2 linked regions of the Desulfosarcina ovata subsp. ovata genome follow. The protein of the gene in region 1 interacts with the protein of each later gene in a pairwise test. Links are inferred from orthologs where the notes say so. Each region holds a gene or a part of one and is shown in the gene's direction. Other genes may lie near its edges.

Region 1 (9,339 bases):
GGGGGGCGGCATCGGCGTCATGTACCTGACCCTGTTTGCCGCCGCCCGGCTGTTCCACCTGGTGCCGTTGCCGCTTACCTTTTTGGTGATGGTCGGACTGGTGGTCTTTTCCGGTATCCTGGCCGTGCTCCAGGACGCGGCCGTCATGGCCGTTATCGGGGCGGCCGGCGGCTTCCTGTCACCGGTGCTGCTCTCCACGGGAACGGGCAGCCACGTCATGCTTTTCTCTTACTACGCCCTGCTCAACGCCGGGATATTCGGTATCGCCTGGTTCAAGGCCTGGCGCTGGTTGAACCTGTTGGGCTTCGTATTCACCTTTGGGATTGGTGCGGCCTGGGGGCTGCAGTATTACCAGAGCCCCTATTTTGCCACCACCGAGCCGTTTTTAATTCTTTTCTTTGTCTTTTACCTGGCCATTTCCGTGCTTTTCGCCCTGCGGCAACCGCCACGGCTGAAAGGGTATGTGGACGGAACCCTGGTTTTTGGCATGCCCCTGGTGGTGTTCAGCCTGCAGGTGGGGCTGGTGAAGCAGTTTTCCCTGGGGCTGGCCCTGAGTGCCGTTGCCATGGGACTGATTTACACCGGTCTGGCCACGGTATTGTGGCGCCGCCGGGGGGACGGCCTGGCCGCGTTGGTCGAGGCGTTTTTGGCCCTGGGGGTCATCTTTGGCAGCCTGGCCATTCCCCTGGCCCTGTCCGGCAGTTGGACGGCCGTGGCCTGGAGCCTGGAGGGCGCCGGCCTGGTGTGGGTGGGGCTGCGCCAAAAGCGCTGGACCGCGCGCGGGTTCGGGCTTCTTCTTCAGGTGGGTGCGGGGATCGCTTTTCTGATGGGCAGCCACGCTGGCGGAAGCACCCTGGCGGTCTTCAACAACCGCTTTATGGGCGGCATGATGATTGGCCTTGCCGGTTTGCTCAGCGCCTTTCTGCTGGAACGCTTTCAAGACCGGCTTTACCGGCCGGAACGGGTGCTCATCGCACCCGTGCTGGCCTGGGGGCTGGCCTGGTGGTTCGGTACGGGACTGAACGAAATCGACCGCTGCCTTTCCCGGCGCCACGAACTGGCCGGTGCCATGGCCTTTGTGGGCATCAATACCATGGCCATGGGGGTATGCTACCGTCGCCTGGACTGGAAGGGACTGCGCTGGCCGGCATTGGGACTGCTTCCCGCGATGATTCTGATCGCCGCGGCCAATAGCGGCCACATCTACTTCCGGCATCCTTTTCAGGGGTGGTGGCTGGCCGTCTGGCCCCTGGCCCTTGGCACGCATGGTTACCTGCTGCGCACCCTGGACCGTGATTGGCCAGCCCGCGTGTCTGCCGTCTGGCATGTGACCGGCGCGCTGTTCGTTGTCTTTCTGCTCAGTTGGGAATGCGCATGGCTGCTGGACCGGATGGCCGATGGCGCTCCGGTGTGGGCGTTTGCCGCCTGGGGCGCGCTGCCGGCAGTGGCCGTGGGCCTGCTCATACGGCTGAGAACGGTGACCGGCTGGCCTTTGCGGCCCTGGACGGCTTCCTATCAGGGGTGGCTGCCGGCCTTTTTGGTATTCGGACTGGTGGCGTGGGGGATTCGGGGCCTTTTCATGGATGGCGATCCCCGGCCCCTGCCATATCTGCCGCTCTTCAACCCCATGGACCTGGTGCAGCTTTTCGTTTTTCTGGTGGTGGTCAACTGGGTTCGGATTGTCCGCCAAAAGGCACTTTTGCCGGCCGCGTCCCTTCCGCCGGGCGTGTTGTGGGGCGTCCCGGCTATCGGCGGATTGTTCTGGCTCACCGCCGTGGTGGCCCGTACGGTTCACCACTTGGCCGGCGTGGCCTATGATTGGGACCTCATGATTCGCTCGGGCCTGTTCCAGGCGGCGGTGGCCGTACTCTGGGGGTTGGTTGCCCTGGGCGGAATGATCGCCGCCAATCGCTTCAGACAGCGTGCGCTCTGGTTTTCCGGTGCCACCTTGCTGGCCGTTGTGGTCGGCAAACTGTTTGTGGTTGACCTGTCCGGTTCGGGCACCATCTCACGGATCGTCTCATTTCTGGCCGTGGGCGCCCTGTTGCTGGTGATCGGTTTTTTCACACCCTTGCCGCCGTCAGATATGAAAGGAGATACCCCATGAGAAGATGGCTGTGGTTGGCGTTGCTGCTGGTCTGGCCTGAGCTGGCTGGCGCGGCAGGGCTGTCTCCCAATGACTTTGCCTATGGTATCCGTATCACGGTGCCCGTGGGAACACCGGTGGCGGCCTTGAGCCTGCCGAAAACGGTGTATGAGCATACCTCTCGAACCGATCTGGGCGACCTGCGTGTGTTCAACCAGGCCGGTGAGGTGGTGCCGCATCTGATCCGTTTTGCCAGCAGCCGGGAGGCCGAATCCCCGTGGCAGCCATTACCGTTTTTTCCCCTGCCAAAAACGCCCGCTACGGTTGCCGGCGGCTACGGCATCGAGGTGCATACCGGGGCGGACGGCACCGTGGTGCGGATCGACCCCCAGGATTCCGGCACCGGGGCGGCCGGCGTGCCGCGAAAGTTTCTCATCGACCTGAACCGGACGGGCCGCAACCTGGCCGGGTTGCGCCTGACCTGGAAACCGGACGGCGCCAACCGGATGAGCCTTCTGGCCGTGGACGCCGGGGACGATCTGGTGCGCTGGACGACCGTGCATCCTCGCTGGGCCGTTTCCGATATCCAGTACGGCAGCCATCGCCTCCTGAACAACACCATCCCGCTGAAGTCGTCCCAGCGGCGCTACCTGCGACTGCGCCAGTTGGATGACGGCCCGGCGCTGGTCCTGACCGCTGTCGAGGGCCGTAAACCCCCGGAAGGCCGCCAACCGGTGCGCGCATACCGTAAAATCAAGGGCACGCCGGTCATGGGCACCCCGGGCGAATTTCTGTATCAAACCGGCGGCGCGTTTCCGGTGGACCGCATCAATCTCATTTTCAGCCAGGCCAACAGCATGGCGGAAGCGACCCTCTGGTCCCGTGCCGATCCTGATGACGACTGGACCCGGCGGTTCAAAGGATTGTTCTACCGGATTGACAGGGACGGCACCGCCCTGTCCAGTGAACCGAAAACCGTGGTCATCTCCATGGACCGCTATTGGCGGCTGGCGGTGGATGATAGTGAGAGCACCATCGGCAATGCCGTTCCCGAACTGTCCATGGGCTACCGGCCCCATGATCTGTATTTCATCGCCAGGGGCAACGGACCCTATACCCTGGCCTTCGGCAACACCCTGGCACAGCCGCTGACTGTCAATGTGGCGGCGCTTTTCGACGGCATTGGCCGCCAGCAGGGCCAGGGGATCGAGCGCTGGGTGGAGCCCCAGGGCCGGTCGTTCGTTCTCGGCGGTCCCCAGTGCCTGAAGCCGCAACTCAAACCGCTGCCCACCAGGCGGATCGTGCTCTGGTCGATCCTTCTGGCCGGGGTGCTGGTGGTGGCCGGTATGGCCTGGCGCCTGGCCCGGCGGTTGAAAGGGTAAGCGGTGACGGGTGCCCACCAACGAACCAAATACGGCGATCCTTCCCAAAAAGCCCCCTTTTCTATTGACTTTCAGGGGCAGGTCATAAGAAAAGTCCAAATTAACCATAATGTTAGTGAGCAAAAACAACGCGTATCAGGAACGAGTCGGATATGAAACAGGTGAATGTTGCCATTTTGGGATGCGGTACCGTGGGAACGGGGGTGGCCCGTCTGCTTCTGGACAACGGGGATATCATCCGGGACCGTATTGGATGCGCGCTGCATTTGAAGTATGTCGCCGACATCGATATGGATCGGGCGCGCGGTCTTGATCTTGCACCGGGAGTGATGATTCCCGATGCAGCGGCGGCCATCGCCGATCCGGATGTCCACATTGTCGTCGAGACCATCGGCGGGGAGGGGATCGCCAAAAAACTGATCATGGGCGCCATTGCCGGCGGCAAACATGTGGTCACGGCCAACAAGGCGCTGCTGGCCAAGCACGGCAATGCCATTATCGAGGCAGCCACTGCCCGCCGCGTGGATCTGGCCTACGAGGCCAGTGTGGGCGGCTGCATGCCGATTATCAAGGCGGTCCGGGAATCCCTGGTGGGCAACCGGATCAGCGGTATGACCGGAATTCTCAACGGCACCTGCAATTACATCCTTTCAAAAATTACCGACGAGGGGGTCGATTTTAAAACCGCCCTGGCCGAGGCCCAGGCCAAGGGGTATGCCGAAGCCGATCCCACTCTGGATGTGGGCGGATATGACGCGGCCCATAAACTGGCCATTCTTTCGGCCCTGGCGTTCGGCATGAAAATCAACTTTGATGATGTTTTCATCGAGGGAATTTCCCGGATCACGCCGCTGGATATCGAATTTGCCGCCCAGTTCGGGTATCGCATCAAACTGTTGGCCATCGCCAAGTTCGACGGTGAGTCGGTGGAGGCGCGGGTGCATCCGACCATGATTCCCTTCGACAACCTGCTTTCCAATGTCAACAGCACGCTCAACGCCATCAGCATCAAGGCCGATGCCGTGGACGAGATCCTGCTGTACGGTCACGGGGCGGGCATGATGCCAACGGCCAGCGCCATTGTCTCGGACCTGGCCGACATCGCCAGAAACCTGGCGTCCGATGGGGCCGGCAGGATTCCGGTCATGGGCTTTCAGGCGGACACGATCCGTTCCATACCCGTCATGTCCATGGACGATATCGTGACCAATTACTACTTCCGTTTCGACGCCCTGGATCGGCCCGGCGTGCTGGCGGCCATTTCCGGTATTCTTGGGAAATATGCCATCAGCCTCAAGTCGGTTCACCAGAAAGGCAGGAAAGCCAACGGCTCGGTGCCGGTGGTCATGCTTACCCACCAGGCCCGCGAGGCGGATGTCTCCAAGGCCCTGGCTGAAATCAGCGTCCTGGATGTCATGGTCGGCGCGCCCATGCTGATCCGTATCGAAGACCAGAACGGGCAGGACTAAGACCATTATTTTGGCCTTCCGGCGAAAACCGGAAGCCGGAGATTGAGAAGAGGGACCATGCACATCATCTGTTCAGATCTGGAAGGCGTCTTTATCCCGGAAATCTGGATCAATGTGGCCGAACGCACGGGCATTGAAGAACTTCGGCTGACCACCCGGGATATTTCCGATTACGACGTGCTCATGAAGCGGCGCCTTTCCATTCTGGAGGCCAACCGCCTCAAGCTGAAAGACATCACCGACGTCATTGCCACCATGGAGCTCATGCCGGGTGCCAGGGAGTTCCTGGACTGGCTCAGGGCGCGAACCCAGGTGATCGTTGTCTCGGACACTTTTGTTGAATTCGCCCGCCCCATGATGGAGAAACTCGGCTGGCCCACGCTGCTCTGCCATGGCTTGACCATTGATGCCGGCGGGGCCATCGCCGACTACAACCTGCGGCAGCCCGACGGCAAACGCAAGGTGGTCCAGGCCTTCAAAAACCTGAACTACGAGGTGCTGGCCATGGGCGATTCCTACAATGACGTCAATATGCTTAAGGAGGCGCAGCAGGGAATTCTCTTCCGTCCGCCCCAGAACGTGATCGACGAATACCCACAGTTTCCGGTGGCGACCACTTATGACGAGTTGAAGGTGATATTTGGGAAGGCGCTTGGTGAGGGGGTAAACCGCGAAGTGTGAACGGTGAGCAGTGAACCGATCAGATTAACTGAACCGACTGGACCAATCAGAAATTTCATGAGTACTGAATCGAATCGAATTTGTCACCGGACCACCTATCGGGTGATCTATGGCGATACCGACACCATGGGGATTGTTTACCACGCCAACTACCTGCGCTGGTTCGAGATGGGCCGTACCGAACTGTTCCGCCACCTGGGGCTGCCCTACCGGGAGATCGAAGCTCGGGGGCTGATGCTGCCGGTCTCCGAGGTCAACTGCAAATATCTCACACCTGCCCGCTACGACGACATTCTGGTGATCGAGGCCACGCTGAACACGGCCTTTCGCGCCGGCATGCAGTTCGACTACACCATCACCAGCGAAGACGGCAGCGTGACCCATACCACGGGATACACCCGCCACGCTTTTGTCAACGGCCAGGGGAAGGTGGTGCGCCCGCCGGATTTTATCCGGGAAATGATTAAAAGGGCAGAGGGGTAGGGTTCACAAATCACCAACCATGACTTTCATCATCCAGGAAAAACCAGACGGGCTGATCTTCAAGATCCGCGTACAGCCGCGATCTTCCAAAAACCGGATCGCCGGCCTGCATGGCGACGCCCTGAAGCTCAATATCACTGCGCCGCCGGTGGACAATGCGGCCAACAAGGCCTGCAGTGCATTTTTGGCCAGCCTGCTGCCCGTGCCCAAATCGGCTGTGCAAATCGTCTCCGGGCATACCGGGCGCAACAAGCAGGTCCTGATCGGCTGCCCAGAGTGCAGTCCTGAGAGAGAGACGATCCGCAAGCTGATCCGTTCATGGGTGGACGGGTAAACCCGGAACCATCGCAATCACCGCTTTTAAAGTATTTTGAATCGCCTGTTGACAATCGGGATAATTTCGTTTAAATTCTTTTTTTACAAATTGATGCGGGGTGGAGCAGTCTGGTAGCTCGTCGGGCTCATAACCCGAAGGTCGTTGGTTCGAATCCAGCCCCCGCTACCAAGAAAATCAAGGGGTTAGCGAGTTTCAGCGCTAACCCCTTTTTCTTGGTCCCCACACTGGTCCCCACATTTTTATTAGTTTCCCCACACACTTATTGAAATACGCCCCCGAAAGACTGGATAAAATGATCCAGGTGCCAATGTACGGTTTTTGGTTGTATGGAATTTTCGTCATGATGATTTTGGTTCAAGAAGGGTGAATATGACATGTAATCAAAAATATTTTGTGGGGACTAATGTGGGGACCAACCATTTCCGCCCCGATTCATAATGAATGAAGAAACAAAAACGGCCATCCAGTTTCCCGGGTGGCCGTTTTGATTGATTACAGGCTTGTGGATCAGTTCGGTCCTTTCCTGGCGATCAGTGCCACCAGTCCAGAACCCAACAGCCAGAACCCGCCGGGCAGCTCGGCACCTTGGTATTTGGTCTCGGTCACGACCGGGACCGGTTGGCCAGTCAGGTACTCGATCTGATCATGGAGCCGGTCAATCTGGCGTTGGTAGCTGGACTCGATTTCCTGCTGGTTTCCGGCTTCAACGGCCACCCCGATCTGCAGACCTATAATAAAGGTCGCCAGTGCGATGATTGACCAAAAAAATAGACGATGGTTACGGCGGATGGAACGGGTGGAAAGGTGGTGGTGTTGCATGAGCTTGCCTCCTTTGTGAATGGTTAAGAGGCCGCCATCTTCACTGTCAAATAAAAATGGCGGCACACATCCGGTTGACAGACCGGTCACAAAGGAAACCGGCGGGTCTTTCGACCCCCGAACATGCGCCGCCGTTCTGATCACAGTACAGAAACAAAAATAGCGCCGTACTGTGAAATCTGGCGCTCATGCGCCTTTGTGTTTCCGGCTGTCAAACCGGGCCATGGGACTTACCACGACACTTTACGCATACCGCAGGCTGGCATCATCGTCAAGTTTATTAAGGGCAACCACATAAGCTTCATCATCCACATCATGTGAAACAATGCGATGCCATCGGCAATAATCACAAAATATACGCGGCGTGCCCCTGCCAGTGTAATAGATTCTGATCCGATGATGCTTACCGCACAGTGGACAGACGCACTCGGTCATCGATTCGGTGGCTTTTTCCGATGACATCGTTCAGGTCCCCCATGGTGACACTGAGATTGTCAATCTCCTGGACGAGCATATTTTTGGCGATGTATGCCCACGCTTCGCGTTCGTCCAGGCTGTCGGCGCCCCACACGCCCTCTTTGACGATTTCAAGCATGGTGATGGTTCGTTGAATCTGTTCGGCGGCATCGTTAATGGCGACTGTTTTCTGCATGACTGTGACCTCCATCGTTTTTTGAAGTTTGTCGGTTGCGATCGCATGCAAAAAACCCTATACCGATTTGGCTAAATAGTCAATAAACTATTGTATTAATTAAGAATTCTTACTTTAAGTAAGTTTTTCGATCTGAAGACGTCGACGTATCAGGCGGCTTTGGATTTCTTTTTCTTACTGTGGGTGATTTTTTGGCGCGCACTGGTGTATTCCCGGAACTTTTTCACACGTTTTTTTGCATCTTCCCGTTCTTCGTCGGAGAAATTAAATAGTTCGATCTCGCCGGCTGCCAGGCGGTCGAGATTCCGCCGGATGGTCTGGTCGACGGATCCAACTCTCACGCCTTCAAGATCTGCGATCAGTCGGCGGCCAATGCCCAGCACTGTGTGCATGATCGCCCACTTCAAACCTTTGGGGATTGCCGTCTTGATGTTTTCGGCTGCCATCAGCGCCCGCTGTTGCGAGTCCAGAAAATCAATGCCACGACGCAATTTTGCTACGGCTTTGCAATAGTGACTATGTGCAACATTCGGCGTGCAATCATATTTTTCCGCCAATTCGTCATAAGTCCAGCCCCTAAAAAACCTATCGATAAAAACTCCCGTCTGTTTGTTGCGATAATCCACACCAATGAACGGACTCTCGCTTTCGGTGGCCAGCTCATCGAGCACATGTTCGGGCCGTTCGGTCAAATATGTCGATAGGTGTGTCTGTTTATATGACGGCTTTAATATGTGAATCTCCCGGCCGTTCTCGTCCTTGGAAATCGGTTCGAAAGTGTCGCCGATTTCGTTCACATAAAGACGCACCGGTTCGCATGGGGTTTCACATGTTGCGCGATGACTGCACTTTTTGCATATGCCGGAAAACAGTTTGTTCATATGGCTGGTGCCTCAAACGGAATCGTGACAAATTTAAGATTCAGGTCGGCGGCAGTGGGCAGTTTGAATTTATACTCGGCGGTCAGCTCATCGATACTAAACCGGCAGAAATGCAGGAACCCAACATACAGCCTATCAAGATCGGCGGTCGCACATGCGACTCCAATCGCACTATCAATAGTTAGTGTGGTATCGGTGGCCCCGGTCACGGCCCGGAACACATATGTCCCATCGGGAAACCTGAAAAATAGATGCCGGCCCGTGGCATCATTGGGCAGCCAGTAATCAGAATACTCGATATCGGTGATGTGGAACGTGGTGGCCGTGGATGTAAATCCCGCCGTGACCTGGATGTCACGCTGGAACGATGGAACCCAGAAATGCCCGTACCTGCCTTTGTGAACATCAAAAAACGTCCAGATATCCCACAGATTGACTCGGTTTGATCGCGTGAACGTCGCGGCAAGGGTGATGGCCGATTCGTCGAGATTGCTGTCGCTATAACTTGGCCCCAGATATTCCAGCACTTGGTAATCGTGCTCGACGCCG
Region 2 (2,866 bases), 1.3 Mb from region 1 along the record:
CGAACCGTCTTACCCGCCATCAGCAGGTGATGTTCGCCCTGGCCGACACGATGACGCATGTGGAAGTCGGCGACGCCATGGCCCGCTCGGCCGCCTCGCCCGCCGACGGGCCCACGATGGCTGCCGCACGGGTCTTCGCTGCCTCTTGCGCCCGCCTGGTGGCCGACAAAGCGCGCCTGATCATACTGGGTTGCCAAACGATTGATGCCGCAGCGGCCGATGAATTTCTGCAGTCACTGGAACTGGCGACACTCGACGCCAGTTGCCGCGGCAGCATTGATGACATGGATCGCATCGCCGATCACATTTTCGAGAGGGCGTCATGACCGAAACCGCCGATCGTGTGGTTGTCGTCACCGGCGGGTCCCGGGGCATCGGGCGGGCCATCTGCACCGCATTGAGCGCACCGGAAACCGTGGTCTATTTCAACTACAGCAGCAACAGCGATGCCGCCGAAGCCACCGCCGAAGCGATTCGCGAAGCCGGGGGGAAGGCCTGTTACCATCAGGTGGACGTGGCCTCGACAGATGCCGTCGCCGACTACCTGGGGGGGGTTATTAAAGAAGCCGGGCGAATCGATGTATTGGTCAATAATGCCGGCATCACCCGCGACGGCCTGTTGGTGCGCATGAAGGAAAGCGACTGGGACGCGGTGTTGGATGTCAACCTGAAAGGTGCCTTCAATTGTATGAAAGCCGCCGGCAAGGCGATGATGAAGCAGCGCTACGGCCGCATCATCAACATCACCTCGGTGGTGGGTGCCGCCGGCAACCCCGGCCAGGCCAACTATGTTGCCGCCAAGGCAGGCATTATCGGCCTGACCAAAGCCGTGGCCAAGGAGTTGGCCAGCCGCAACATTACGGTCAACGCCGTGGCCCCCGGTTACATCGCTACCGATATGACCTCGGATCTCGGTGACAAGGCCAAGGCGGCCATGATCAGCCAGATTCCGTTGGCACGCATCGGAACGCCCGAGGATGTCGCCGCTGCGGTTGCGTTTCTCGCCTCCCCGGCTGCCGACTACATCACCGGTCAGGTCATCCATGTCAGCGGCGGCATGTATATGTAAGCGCCAGTTTTAAAATTGACTTACGGAAAAACGGGCATGGTTCATCACCATTGTCTGCCCGGATCCCATAATTCTTAATTTTGACCGTTTGAAAGGAGAACAACATGTCCGCAGAAGATAAAGTCAAAAAGATCATTGCCGAGAAACTCAGTGTAGATATCGCCGAAGTGGTTCCCGAAGCCTCCTTTGTTGATGACCTTGGTGCAGACAGCCTGGATCTCGTGGAGTTGATCATGTCCATGGAAGAAGAATTCGATGTGGATATTTCCGATGAAGACGCAGAAAAGATGGTCACCGTCAAAGACGCCTTCGACTACATCAAAAACCACTGAAACCAATTTTGAATTAAAAATTTAGAATTATTTTTATTACATTGTTCCAGAAGGGAAGGAATCGTTGAGCAGACGGGTTGTTGTTACAGGCTTGGGACTCATTACCCCATTGGGGGTTGGCGTTGATACGACTTGGTCGGCCCTTTGTGAAGGCCGATCCGGCATCGGTGAAATCACTCGGTTTGACGCCAGCGCCTTCACCACCAAGATTGCAGGGGAAGTAAAAGATTTCAATGCGGAAGATTTTCTCCCCAAAAAAGAGGCCAAACGCACGGAGAACTTTATTGCCTACGCCGTGGCCGCCGCCCGTATGGCCGTGGAGGATGCCCGTCTGACCATCGATGAAACCAACAGTCACCGCGTGGGTGTGATCACCGGATGCGGATTGGGTGGTCTGGAAATTCTCGAGAAGACGGCCCGTAACATTCAGGAAAAAGGGCCCAAACGGGTTAGTCCGTTTTTCATCCCCATGATGATCGGTAACATGGCGCCTGGAATGATCTCCATTCACGTAGGCGCCAAGGGACCCAACATTTCGGTGGCAACAGCCTGTGCTGCGGGCTCCCATGCCGTCGGCGATGCCTGCAACACCATCCGTCGCGGGCAGGCCGACGCGATGATTACCGGCGGGGTGGAATCCGTGATCACCCCCACCTGCATCGCCGGCTTCAATGCCATGAAGGCGCTTTCCACCCGCAACGACGATCCGCAAAAGGCCTCCCGTCCGTTCGATCGCGATCGCGACGGCTTCATCGTGGGCGAAGGTGCCGGCATGATCGTCATCGAAGAACGGGAGCACGCACTGGCGCGGGGCGCCACGATCCTTGCCGAAATGGTGGGTTACGGTCAAAGCGGCGACGGTTACCACATGACCTCCCCCAGTCCGGATGGAGACGGCATGATCCGTTGCATGCGGGCGGCCATTGAGAGTGCCGGCATCTCCTGTGAGGCGATCGATTACATCAATGCCCACGGTACATCCACGCCACTCAACGACCTTTACGAAACCCGGGCGATAAAAAAGGTATTCGGTGATTTTGCCCCGAACGTACCCATTTCATCCACCAAATCGATGACCGGGCACCTTCTTGGGGGCGCTGGCGGCATCGAAACCGCCTTTACCGTGCTGACCCTGAAGAACGGGATCATCCCGCCCACGATCAATCTGGAGAATCCCGACGACGAGTGCGACCTGGATTACGTGCCCAAGGTTGCCCGTAAGGCCGACCTGACCTATGCCATGTCCAACTCATTCGGATTCGGCGGAACCAATGCCAGCCTGGTGATCAAGCGTTACATCGATTGATCCGACACAACCGATTTCAATTTAAAACAGCCGCAATCAAATAGAAAGAATCCCGGGTGCGAACCATTTCAGGCACACCCGGGATTCCTTTTTTGTGATCGGAAAGTCGATCCTCGGCGGCGGGCGATCGTCCGTTGGGTACGGATCCCGCCTCCGGTT

What was found.
Region 2: the proteins of GN112_RS26060 (region 1) and acpP interact in binary tests that used the Escherichia coli proteins (3 or more experiments, as listed by UniProt). The link is inferred for Desulfosarcina ovata subsp. ovata from one-to-one orthologs.

What each region holds. Positions count from the first base shown.
Region 1 is NZ_AP021879.1:5,942,076-5,951,414, forward strand. The notes cover bases 4,633-7,388. They hold GN112_RS26060 (acyl-CoA thioesterase), read left to right. Parts: upstream 4,633-5,675; coding sequence 5,676-6,101; downstream 6,102-7,388. Other genes in these bases: GN112_RS26050 (homoserine dehydrogenase), read left to right, coding at 4,633-4,937; thrH (bifunctional phosphoserine phosphatase/homoserine phosphotransferase ThrH), read left to right, coding at 4,995-5,618; GN112_RS26065 (DUF167 domain-containing protein), read left to right, coding at 6,121-6,435; GN112_RS26075 (hypothetical protein), read right to left, coding at 6,946-7,257. Also shown: GN112_RS26040 (DUF2339 domain-containing protein), read left to right, coding at 1-2,107; GN112_RS26045 (DUF3999 domain-containing protein), read left to right, coding at 2,104-3,468; more of GN112_RS26050, read left to right, coding at 3,621-4,632; GN112_RS26080 (hypothetical protein), read right to left, coding at 7,661-7,909; GN112_RS26085 (sigma-70 RNA polymerase sigma factor region 4 domain-containing protein), read right to left, coding at 8,059-8,790; GN112_RS26090 (hypothetical protein), read right to left, coding at 8,787-9,339.
Region 2 is NZ_AP021879.1:4,642,437-4,645,302, reverse strand. Bases 116-2,787 are described here. They hold acpP (acyl carrier protein), read left to right. Parts: upstream 116-1,173; coding sequence 1,174-1,401; downstream 1,402-2,787. Other genes in these bases: fabF (beta-ketoacyl-ACP synthase II), read left to right, coding at 1,466-2,707; fabG (3-oxoacyl-[acyl-carrier-protein] reductase), read left to right, coding at 323-1,069; GN112_RS20565 (acyl-CoA dehydrogenase family protein), read left to right, coding at 116-326. In the rest of the region: more of GN112_RS20565, read left to right, coding at 1-115. UniProt on the Escherichia coli protein: Carrier of the growing fatty acid chain in fatty acid biosynthesis.